Regions from separate parts of the Candidatus Desulfolinea nitratireducens genome, predicted to be linked through region 2. Evidence: predicted binding sites of a transcription regulator. Region 2 holds the regulator's gene; the other holds the start of a gene.
The links. Region 2 encodes LexA, which represses DNA repair genes until DNA is damaged. Its sites were predicted from a motif close to ACNGAACANNTGTTCNGT; they were not measured.
Positions count from the first base shown of each region.

Region 1 (6,023 bases), on a different contig from region 2:
GCGATGGAATTTTAGACAAACACAGGTGACAGTCAAAAATAGATTGACTCTTACTTAAAAAAATAAATGGAGAGTTATGACTAAAACTATAAAACCAGTGCGAGTACGCTTTGCCCCATCCCCAACAGGGAGAACTCATCTTGGGAGCGGACGCACTGCGCTCTATAATTATTTATTGGCTCGTCAAACGGGTGGGCAATTTATATTACGCATTGAAGATACTGATCAAAAGAGATTCGTGAAAGGCGCAGAAGAAGAGTTGATGGAAGGCCTCCACTGGTTGGGGCTGGATTGGGATGAAGGCCCGGATGTTGGTGGGGAATATGGTCCTTATCGTCAGACTGAGCGCAGAGAACTTTACCAGAAATATTCCCGCCACCTTGTTGAGCGTGGCCAGGCCTATTATTGTTTTTGCGCCGTAAGCGAAGATGTTGAGGATAAAAAAGAAAAAACATCATTCCAGAAGCATCGGAATATTTGTCCTGACAGAGATGTTGATTTAGCGGAAGCAGACCAAAAGGTCGCGGGCGGTGAGCCCCATGTCATTCGCTTCAGGATGCCGCGCGATGGAAATATTACCGTAACAGATGCGATCCGCGGCGATATCACCGTCGAAAACATCACCCTGGATGATACGATTCTGGTCAAATCAGATGGATTGCCAGTCTATCATCTTGCCGTTGTAGTCGACGATCATCTGATGGGCATCACGCATGCAATTCGCACCTCAGAATGGTTGCCTACCTTTCCCTTGCATGGACATTTATATGCGGCCTTTGGCTGGGATCAGCCGACCTGGATCCACCCGTCAATATTCTTAAAGCCAGACGGAAAAGGAAAAATGAGCAAGCGCGATAGCGAGGCTTTGATGGAGGCAGGTAAGCCGATTTTCTTGAGCGATTTTGGGAGGATGGGCTATTTGCCAGAAGCTGTTGTGAATTGGGCGGCGTTGATCGGGTGGAGCTACGATGATAAAACCGAAGAGTTTTCGATGGAGGATCTGATTGAAAAATTCAGCGTGGAGAAACTTAGCCCTGCACCTGCCGCATTAAATTTCAGTAAACTGGATCATTTTAACGGTCTCTATATCCGCACCTTGGACGTGGCCGATTTAGCCGCACGCCTTAGACCATTTTTTGAGGCTGGTGGTTATTTGGTGAATGATGACGAAAAACTTTTGCAGGTAGCCGAAGCTTTGCAAATCCGGTTGGCGAATTTGGCTGAAGCGCCAGAGAAGGGTGGCTTTTTCTTCAAAGATGAGGTTTATCCTGACCCAGAGTCATTGATCGGGAAGAAGATGACCGCTGAGCAGTCAATGGAAATGGCACAGCATATCGAAACACTGATCGCTTCTTTACCGGATTTCAGCGAAGAAAGCGCAAGCCAGCCCTTGCGCGATTTGGCAACTGAAATGGGATTGAAAGCCGGACATGTTTTTGGTTTTTTGCGTAACGCGTTGACGGCTCAAAAGGTAAGCCCGCCTGTTTTTGAAACGATGGAAATCATTGGGCGCGAAAAAGTATTGGAACGTATTCGCAAGGGAATTGAGATACTGGAGAATGTGTAAAAGCGTTGCCTTAATATGTGAAATTATACAAACCGGAGTAGCAACATTCTCCTGCCATGGTTCAAATGCAGAAGAGCTCCTAATTCAGGCAGACTAGGCACTCTATCGTGCCAAGGAGTTGGGGCGTTATAGGGTTGTGATAGATGAAAAAGGTAGATTCAATATGAAGGACCAGAAGAAATCCAAAGAACAGCTCATCTCTGAATTGGAAGAGATTCGTCAACGCGTTTCTGAATTGGAGCAATTTGAAGTTGAGAAAAAGCAGGTGGAAGAGGGAACCCAAAAGCAATTGCTGGCCCAACATGCTGCGATTGCCTTGGAGAATGCGCGCTTATATGAACAAAACCAGGTGGAAATTGCTGAGCGCAAGCAAGCCGAAGCGGAACTACAAGAAGTAAACACACAATTTAAACGCCAACTGGCTGAAATCCAACAACTGGAAACCAGCTTGCGCGAGCAGTCCATCCGCGATCCGCTCACACGGGTGTTCAACCGGCGCTATATGGATGTAACGCTCAAAAAGGAGCTTATCCGGGCGGCGCGAAGGGATGAGCCGCTCAGTATTGTCATCCTTGATCTGGACAATTTAAAAAAAATTAATGATACCTATGGTCACGTGGAGGGCGGGGATAAATCGTTGCAGATCTTAGCAAATACAATTAAAAAGATGTGCCGTAAGGATGATACTGTTTGCCGATACGCTGGCGATGAATTTCTGGTTATCCTTTACGACACATCCGCGCAAGTGGCGTATAAGCGTGCGCTGGAGTGGAAAGAGGCTGTTTCGGAGATAAAAATTGAAACTGATGAAGAAGAGTTCTCAATTACTTTTTCAGCAGGAGTGTCCACATTTCCCGACCATGCCTCTACTGGAGAAGAGCTCGTTATTCAAGCAGATCAGGCGTTATATAGTGCCAAAGAACAGGGCCGCGATCAAATTGTCATATATAGCAAAGATGTACAGAAGTATTGGCAGGAAAGGGGCGCCTGATAATAACCTGCAAAGCCCAAGTCACTCACAGATATTGAGTGGCTGTTATCTATGGTAAAATACTGAACACTTGTTCTTTTATCCCAGACCCTGAAATATAAAATATGGAATTCAAACTTCAAGCCCCCTTTGTCCCCACTGGCGATCAACCGGAAGCAATTGCACAACTCGTTAAAGGTGTGCAGGAAAGCAAGCAACATCAGGTTTTACTTGGCGCAACAGGCACCGGAAAAACTTTTGCTATCGCATCCATCATCCAGGAATTGCAGATGCCAGCGCTGATCATGGCGCATAATAAAACTCTCGCAGCACAGCTTTACGCGGAGTTCAAAGGGTTTTTTCCAGAGAATGCGGTCGAATATTTTGTCTCTTATTATGATTACTATCAGCCTGAGGCCTATGTTCCTCGCCGCGACCTTTACATTGAAAAAGAGACCGACATCAATGAGGAGATAGAACGTCTGCGTCTCGCTGCGACAACCTCTCTCATGTCTCGCAAGGATGTCATTATTGTCGCCTCGGTTTCCTGCATTTATGGATTGGGGAATCCAGAAGAATATACCCGTGGTGCAGTGACATTGCGCGTGGGAGAGTTGACTCGCCGGAACGCCCTCATCCGACGTCTGGTCGAGGGGCAATATCAGCGGAACGATCTCGAGCTTCGCCCGGGCATTTTTCGAGTGCGGGGTGACACCATCGAGATTATGCCCGCCTATGAGAGTAAGCGCGGCTACCGGATCGCCTTCTTTGGCGATGAAGTAGAGCGGATCATGGAATTCAATCCGCTTACAGGCGAGATTCTTTCAGAGCCCGAGCAAGTGGACATATTTCCGGCAAAACACTATTTAACGGATGAAGATAAACGGAAGCAATCGGTTAGGGATATTGGGACGGAACTCGAAGAGAGGATTGAATTTTTCAAGAATAACGAACAGATCCTTGAAGCACAGCGCATCGAACAGCGCACAAAGTACGATCTTGAGATGCTCCGCGAAGTCGGCTATTGTTCGGGAATTGAGAATTATTCCCGTCATTTTGATCAACGTCCCGCTGGTACACCACCGTGGACATTGATGGACTTCCTTCCCAATGATTATTTGCTGATTATTGATGAGAGTCATATGACTGTTCCTCAGGTACGTGGGATGTATAAGGGAGATCGATCCCGAAAATCCACCCTGATTGAGTACGGCTTTCGCCTCCCTTCAGCGCTGGATAATAGACCCTTTACATTTGAAGAATTTGAAGAGCATATGGGGTATACGATCTATACATCCGCTACACCTGGCCCCTATGAGATGCAGCATGCCGAGCAAATTGTCGAGCAGATTATCCGCCCGACTGGATTGATTGATCCACCTGTGGATGTACGTCCTGTTGAGGGGCAAATTGATGATTTGATCGGCGAGATTCGAAAGCGCACGGAAGTTGGGCAGCGCGCTCTCGTTACGACTCTGACCAAACGTATGTCTGAAGATCTCGCCGATTATCTGTTGGAATTGGGCATCAAAGTGCAGTATCTCCATTCAGAAATTGATACTCTCGAGCGTGTTGCAATCTTGCGCGACCTGCGCATGGGTGTCTTCGATGTTGTTGTTGGGATCAACCTTTTGCGCGAAGGCCTCGATTTACCAGAAGTCTCACTGGTTGCCATCCTTGATGCGGACAAGGAAGGATTCCTGCGCTCGGATACCGCCCTGATCCAAACGATTGGTCGTGCTGCCCGACACGTTGATGGGCGGGTGATCATGTACGCTGACAAAGTGACTAAATCGATGAAACGTGCCATCGACGAGACTGACCGTCGGCGTGCTAAACAGATTGCGCATAATGAAAAGCATGGAATTGAACCGATCAGCATTATGAAGGCAGTTCGCGATATTACAAGCGAATTATCTGCTACCGCGCGTGCGGTTGCAGAGCCCCAGGGAATGTATAACGTTGAGGGTGCGGCACGCATGCCCAAATCTGAGCTGAAGCGTCTTATCGCTCATGTTGATAAGGCGATGAAGGAGGCAGCCTCCAATTTGGAGTTTGAAAAGGCTGCCCTTTTGCGTGACCAACTTTTTGAATTACGGAAAACGCAGGCTGACGAATTAGATTTGCCACCCTGGGAACGAGTCAAGCTAATGGCGGGGGAAGAATAGAATTATAGTTGTTGAACAAAGACATTTAGGTCGTTTTCTCAGAAACTGGTAAAATTTAGAATTATTAAACGGGTATTTTATTAATGCCTGATGTTTTCGCGTTAACGAAGTCTTAATAATAAATGAAAAATCTCCTGGACGCCATTCGTGCGCTGCCTCTTTATTCAGATGTGCTCGCCGCCGCTCATTCCGGTATTCAATTTCCGGGTTTGGGATTGTCGCGCGCCGCCCGTCTGCCCATGCTGGCTGCCCTTTACGAAGATTTGGATGCCCCCATTCTCTTACTCACGGATCGTGCTGATCGTGCCCTTGAGTTTGCCGATGAGTTGGGTTTTTGGTTGGGCAAGCCCTCAAATTATCTTTTCCCTGAACCAAACCCATTATTCTATGAAGAGGCTGCCTGGGGATCGAACAGCCGCCGCGAACGGATCCAAACACTGACTGCACTGGCAGCTTACCATTTACCCCTTGCTCAAAAACCAGAATCTCCACCGGTGATCGTTTCTTCAGCACGAGCCTTAATGGCGCGCACCCTTCCACGGCGCGACTTCCTGAAGGCTTCCAAACGTCTCTCGATAGGGGACGAGATTCTGCTAAATTCCTTGCTTGAAAATTGGCTCCGGATAGGCTACGAGCCGGTCAATACTGTCCTCGAGACAGGGCAATTCTCTCATCGCGGTGGCTTGCTTGATATTTGGCCACCCGCGGAGAAATCTCCTTTGCGACTGGATTTCTTTGGCAATGAGATTGATACGATCAGAAGATTCGATCCTGCAAGCCAGCGCACGATAGAGAAATTGGGTCATTTGTTGATCACTCCTGCGCGAGAATATCTTTTACCACAGGCCTTGGATAGTGAAAAAGAATTCTCCGAATTTCACATTCCCCTGATTCATTCATTTCCCGCAAGCCTGCTGGATTATCTGCCCGCGCACTCCCTGATCCTGATCGATGATCTGAGCATGACCACCTCAACCGTCAATGAGATTGAGGAACAGGCGCTCGCATTTCGACAGGAAAGTATTCAGGAAGAAATCCTGGATGCTGATTTCCCCGTACCCTATTTGACCTGGTCTGAACTTGAGGATAGCCTGCACGGACGCCAAAAATTGGAACTGGGGTATTCCACCGCGAACGCTGAAATGCCCTCAGATTTTGGTGCGCTCCCGCGTTTTAATGGGCGGTTGAAACCCTTTATGGACTATGTTGCTGAGCGTATTGCCAGCAACGATGAGGTGGTAATCGCCTCACGACAGTCTGACCGTCTCTCTGAGTTATGGCGCGAGCGCCATGCTTTTGAAAACTCTGAATATCTCTC
Region 1 covers NZ_CEYOSI010000052.1:8,512-14,534, forward strand. The annotation lists gene AC3DOM_RS06555 (FtsW/RodA/SpoVE family cell cycle protein) at 1-15, shown strand, start outside; gene gltX (glutamate--tRNA ligase) at 77-1,567, shown strand; gene AC3DOM_RS06565 (GGDEF domain-containing protein) at 1,731-2,558, shown strand; gene uvrB (excinuclease ABC subunit UvrB) at 2,663-4,705, shown strand; gene mfd (transcription-repair coupling factor) at 4,828-6,023, shown strand, end outside.
Region 1: uvrB (excinuclease ABC subunit UvrB) is a predicted target of LexA. The motif match lies at 2,620-2,637, and genes of this name have one in related genera.

Region 2 (6,023 bases):
AAATATCGCTTCCTGCACTGAAGGAATATTCTGCTCCCTCTTTGGGCGTGATAAAGAGGACCGCATCGCCACCGATTTGAGCCTTCAGGTTCCCCTGAAGTTCGCGTAAATGTAAGTCGCCGCCAAGATTACCCAATTGCATGCTTCCACCAATATCCCGGATAGAGGCATCGCCACGCGTTCTCTCAACCTGGAAATCGCCCTTGCTGTGACGCAAAACAAGATCTCCTTTGATCTCACCCAATTTTACTGATCCTACATTGCGCAGGGCGAGGTCTCCTCCCATTGAGTCGATCTGCAGAAAACCAGAAAGGCTGCGAAGGCTGGCATCGTTTTTAATATTATAGATTTTAATTTGGGCGGCATTGGGAACTGAGAGGATCAGATCGTTATCACAAGAGAGGGTAAAAACTCCATCTTTATCCACAAGTTCAAGTTTCTTCCCGTTGGTTTTTGCTTTAATTTCGTTATTATCCCAACCAGTGAGTCGCAGATCGCCAGGAACATTATCAATGACGAGGGAGGGCGTTTTGCTTGTTGTTAGCGTTTCGAATTTCATATTATCCTTCCTCACCACCGAGAATGCTCATGGCTTCTTCGGCAGAAATTCGTCCAGCATCGAGGTCCTCAAGGGTGGTGCGGCGTTTTTCGCCTTTGATATCATCCATCATCAGATCGTCTTTACCGGGTTCATAACCCATTGCCCGAATGACTTCGTGCAATCGATTTCGGATCGTTGGGTATGAGAGCTTTAGTTCTGCTTCAACACGAGTGATCTTCCCTTCGCAACGGACAAAAACTTCGACAAATTCCATTTGCTCTCGAGAGAGGCTAGAGAAAGGGCCTGAGAAAAAACGCCCATCGATGGTTGTATTACAGGAGGAGCAATGCAGGCGCGTAACGACAAGTTCATCTTTGCAAACGGGACATTGCGTAAGTGCAGGATTCATAAGATATTCCTCATTTTTATTCGTTTTAGACAGCCTCAGGGGCTATCTCCCTTTCGACATGGGGTTTTTTCTCTGTAGTTTTTCGATGGAGCCAAAGAAAGCCAAAAGTAGCGAGCACTCCCACGATCCCGACTGCGTACCATAGTATACGCTGATCGGGGGCGTTATCCAAGACCATCCCAGCCAGGAGCGGCCCAAGCGCAAAAGGCACCGCACCGGAGATTCCAAAGATAGCCATATAGCGTCCGCGCATATCTTCCGGTGAGAAATGCGCAACCAAGGACTGCGCAACTGGAGCAACAAGCATCTCTCCAACGGTCAGGATCACCATGGCCATTGCAAAGAAAAGTGTGGTTGCAACAAAGCCGTACATAACAAAACCGATCGTATATAGAACCATTCCAGCTGCCATCATCAACATCGGCGGTTTATTTTCGATTTTACGCATAATCGGGAATTGGAACAAGACAACCATGAGTGCATTCAGACTGAGCAAGGCACCATATCTGGCCTCTGAAACACTAAATGTATCCCGCAGAAAAACACCGAGGGTGGTATTCAAGTTCATATAAACCAATCCCATTAAGATGCTTACGCCGATGAAAGCAAGGAATAGATAGTCACGGAAAACAAGGGCGTAGCCGCCAAAGGTCTGGGAGACATTTTCCTCTTCGGCACCTGGAGCTGTCTCTGGCTTGGTCTCAGGGATCAGAACAAATACCAGGGCGGCAACGATCAGGCTGATGACGGCATCCGTAATGAAAAGTAATAAGTAGGATCTTGCGGCAAGCAGACCGCCGATGGCGGGACCGATGGTGACGGAGAGATTAAATGCGACTCGCATAATCCCATAGCCCTGCGCCCGTTTCTTTTCTGGAAGTAAATCTGCCACCATTGCCTGACGTGCGGGGCCACCGATATCGATCACGCCAACAAGAGCCGCCAGCATGAAGAAAACTGTGATCGAGTTAACCAACCCCATCAGAACACTGCTCAAGGATGTTGCAATCAAGGCGAAAATGACGATTTGCTTACGTCCAAAACGATCAGTAAACGCGCCCCCCAGGATACTTCCGAATAAACTGGAAAGAGCGTATATTGCAAATAGGATCCCGACTTCCGTCATCCCAATCCCAAACTTGGCCGTGAGATATAAGGCAAAAAATGGGAAGAGCAAGGCTCCCCCCAAACGGTCAACAAAAGTAATCCCAACCAGCATCCAAAAAGTGCGGGGATATTCGTAATAAATGGATTTCCAGCGTTCTAATTGATTTTTAGTAACAACTCAGGCATCTAATCAGCTTGAACAGAGATGAAAGCGGGAAGGAAAGGGTTTCCAAGAAAAGCCAAACGTAATGCTTCCAGAATCGGCTGATCATTCTTACGAGCCGTTGAAAGATACCCACGGATTTTACAGAAAGATTGGGCACCCATATCCGTCCGAAAGCAGCCAGAAACTTTCTGTTTGACTTTCGTCATGCGGATATCCCGTTCAGCCAAATTGTTATCGAACGGCACCTTAAAATCGTGCATGAAAGCTAACACACCCGTTTGATGTTTTTTTAGCCTATCCAAAAGGTTCTTTGTTGGAGTCTGTTTTTTGCGACCTCGTTTCTTAACCTTTGGTTGATCATTTTCTGGTGGTGGCGCATTGGCTTGTAGTCCTTTTTCAATTATTCGAAGGTAGTGTTCCTCAAAACCCGCTTTCTTTTGCTCAGCTAACTTGGTTTGTTTACGATCTTTCGCAACGTCAACTTCTTTTTTGATCTCCAGGAGCAATTTCGCCATTTCTGGGGCCCAATCTTCTTCATATCGCTCTTCGATAAAAGCCAGACTGCGCAGATGGTGGGCATTGCACAAACCATGCTTGACGTTCTCGTATTTGAAATAGGAACTGTAATCGTCATGCACCGCAGTCCCTTTTCGATTAGGCATAATCCCAATAGCATCTAGCGCTTTGGAGCCCCGCTTCGGGTGGATCGCATAATGGGTTAATCGCTCAGTACTGCTGGAATGTAACCATTGTAGTTTTCCCGCAGTTCGAAGACCGGTTTCATCATGATGGGTTACATATTCATGCGCTGTCAAATGTGCTTTGATTTTCTCATTGACCAGGCTTACCTGTTGAGCCAACTTCAAACTCGACGAGATAATCGTTCCTTCGCTGACTTCTTGCCCATATAGATCGACCATGATCTCCGCTACCCGTTCAATCGACACAAAGTGATACTGATTGAAATACACCATTTGCGCTTTTATGCCTGGCCCATACTGAATCGGTTGCGTCACCATAGCTGGAAACTCAGCTTTGTTTTCCTGACCACATGCTGGGCAGGGTTTGATTTCTGCCTGATGCTCTGTGATCTCAACTTGTACAATGGGCAGATCTAATACTTGTCGACGCTCATGACCTTGAACTGCTACGCTCTCTAGTTCATGCTGACAGTATTGACACTGCCAAACCCGATGCACTTCCACTCGATCCGGGTTCTCTCTCATCTTCAATGTATATCCTTTGTGCCCAGATTGACCACCGCTTTTCTTGCCACTTGGCTTTCGCAAGCTACGAGTTCGTGGTTTCTTCAGACCATCGCTTGAGGGTGGCTTCCCACTGTTTTGGCTGTTCTTTGCTAATTGGTCTTCCAGTGCCTGCACCCGTTCTTGCAGTTTCTCAATGGTTTCTTGTTGCTTTTGGATCACTTCTACCCAGCTTGTTGCCTGATTGATAATCAACGCAACTATGGCGGCTTCGCCTTTGAGGTAGGCAGCATGGATTTCTTCTTGTCTGGGCAACTTTAGGGTTTCCATGCTCCAATTCTGACCGGTTTGCACGTTTTTGACAATGGTAAACTTCAACTCAGATTTAGACCTGAGTTGTTACGATTTTTAATCATATACCTATTCCAACGAGACGTTTATTGTTTGGTTGAAAATACCAGTTGCGTATCTTGCCGGATTGTTGGGCGAGTTTCTGGCCAAGGTAAATTAATATTGCGCCCATATACCTTCGGACTAAATTAATTTTTTTCTTCTTGCCAACCATGGTGGAAAGGCGATATTCCTGAGCAGCAGATTCAAGTTCTCGCTGTCGAGCAAGGCGGTATTCGTAATGATTATTTAATGTAGGAACCATTTCATTTCTCCTTACTTATTCCTATTTCTAAGAAACCATTTCAATTACATCAGCATTATACACATTATATTTAGCATGTCAAGGTTATTTATTAATTTTTTCAATTTTCTTATGTTTATATTAAGTTTTCGGTTTTATTCGTAAGAAATACAATTTTCCACAGAATAGGCTGTAAAAACTCTCTATGATCTACAAAAACATTTTTGAATTTAAAATAAGACCTTGACGCAGAACGCATGTTCGAGTATTATTTCATAGCACAAATGAGCGAAATTCGTTATGGAGGTGTTTTATGGTACGCAAATCTAAAGGACTTGGTGAGCGCCACAAAAAAATTCTGGCATTTTTGAAGACTTACCAGGAACGTACGGGTTACCCCCCCACAATTCGCGAAATCGGTGAGGATACTGGTATTTCGTCAACTTCAGTGGTTAATTATTATTTGGATCAATTGGAAAAGATGGGGAGGATCGAACGTCAACGGAAGATTTCACGCGGGGTTCAATTGGCGGGAGGCAGTCCTCTTGGAGAAATGTTCAAGATACCGGTAGCAGGTCGAATTGTTGCGGGCGAACCGATCCCGGTTCCAGCTTCTGACTTTAGCTATTTCGACGCCGAGACATCCATTGATATTGCGCGCTCGCTTCTTCCCAGTCCCGATAAAAGCGAAGGGCTTTTTGCCCTGGAGGTTGATGGCGATTCAATGATTGATGCGATGGTCAATGATGGCGATATTGTTGTTATGAAATCAACTGGTGGCATACAGCCAAATAATGGCGATATGGTTGCTGTTTGGCTCCCCGAACGCGATGAGACAACTTTGAAGTATTTCTACAAAGAAAAAGAAGGCTATAGACTTCAACCTGCCAACCCAACAATGGAAGCTATTCACGTAGACAAGGATGAAGCCCTGGAGATAAAAGGCAAAGTTGTCATGGTTATCCGCCAAATTGAGAAAACTGTAATTTAGTGAATTTGGCAATAAACTAAATAGAAAAAGCGGCTCTTGATAGAGCCGCTTTTTGTTTAAACTTTGGTTGAAAAACTATGCCAGCTCGACGGTTGCGCCAGCGGCTTCCAGTTTTTCTTTGGCGTCGGCAGCAGCATCTTTGCCAACCTGGGTCAGAATCTTGGAACCAGCGGCTTCGGCCAATTCTTTGGATTCTTTGAGACCAAGGCTGGTCAATTGACGAATAGCTTTGATAACATCAATTTTCTTGGGACCAGCATCTTTGATGACAACATCAAATTCAGTCTTTTCTTCAGCAGCTTCAACAACCGGAGCAGCGCCTGCGGCAGCAACAGCGACCGGTGCAGCGGCAGAAACGCCCCATTTTTCTTCCAATAATGTAACCAACTCAGCGGCTTCGAGAACGCTCAGCGTGCTCAGTTCGTCAACAATTTTTTCGAGATTTGTAGCCATATAAAACTCCTTACTATTCTATAAAATAGTGATTTAAATAGTTTCTTCCGCTAAGCAGCGGCTGGATTATCAGAATATGCTTTGAGGACTGCTGCCAACCCACGAGCAGGTTCCGCAACTGTACGTACAAGCTTGCTGGCCGGAGCCTGCAAGACACCCAGTAATTGGGCTCGTAAAACGGCCAGGGGGGGCAGTTTCGCAAGAGCAGAAACTTGCTCAGGGCTGAGTATCTCAGATCCCAAGTAGCCGCCTTTGAATTTGAACGCTTCAACTTCTTTTGCCATTTCAGACAAGGCTTTTGCTATTGATGCTACATCTTCAAATGCGAAACCGATCGCGGTGCTATTATCAAGATAGCCATCCGGGACATCAAAATCATTGGCTTTGAGTGCCAATTTAGCCAATCGGTTTTTAACCACATGAAACTCACCACCAGCCTCACGGATTTTAAAGCGAGCTTCTTCCATATCTTTTACAGACGCGCCTTTATATTCCATCAGGATCAGGGCCTGGCATT
Region 2 covers NZ_CEYOSI010000107.1:2,965-8,987, reverse strand. The annotation lists gene AC3DOM_RS10550 (SHOCT-like domain-containing protein) at 1-559, opposite strand, end outside; gene AC3DOM_RS10545 (DUF2089 family protein) at 561-950, opposite strand; gene AC3DOM_RS10540 (MDR family MFS transporter) at 976-2,169, opposite strand; gene tnpC (IS66 family transposase) at 2,244-3,758, opposite strand; gene AC3DOM_RS10530 (hypothetical protein) at 3,841-4,083, opposite strand; gene lexA (transcriptional repressor LexA) at 4,376-5,053, shown strand; gene rplL (50S ribosomal protein L7/L12) at 5,129-5,506, opposite strand; gene rplJ (50S ribosomal protein L10) at 5,557-6,023, opposite strand, start outside.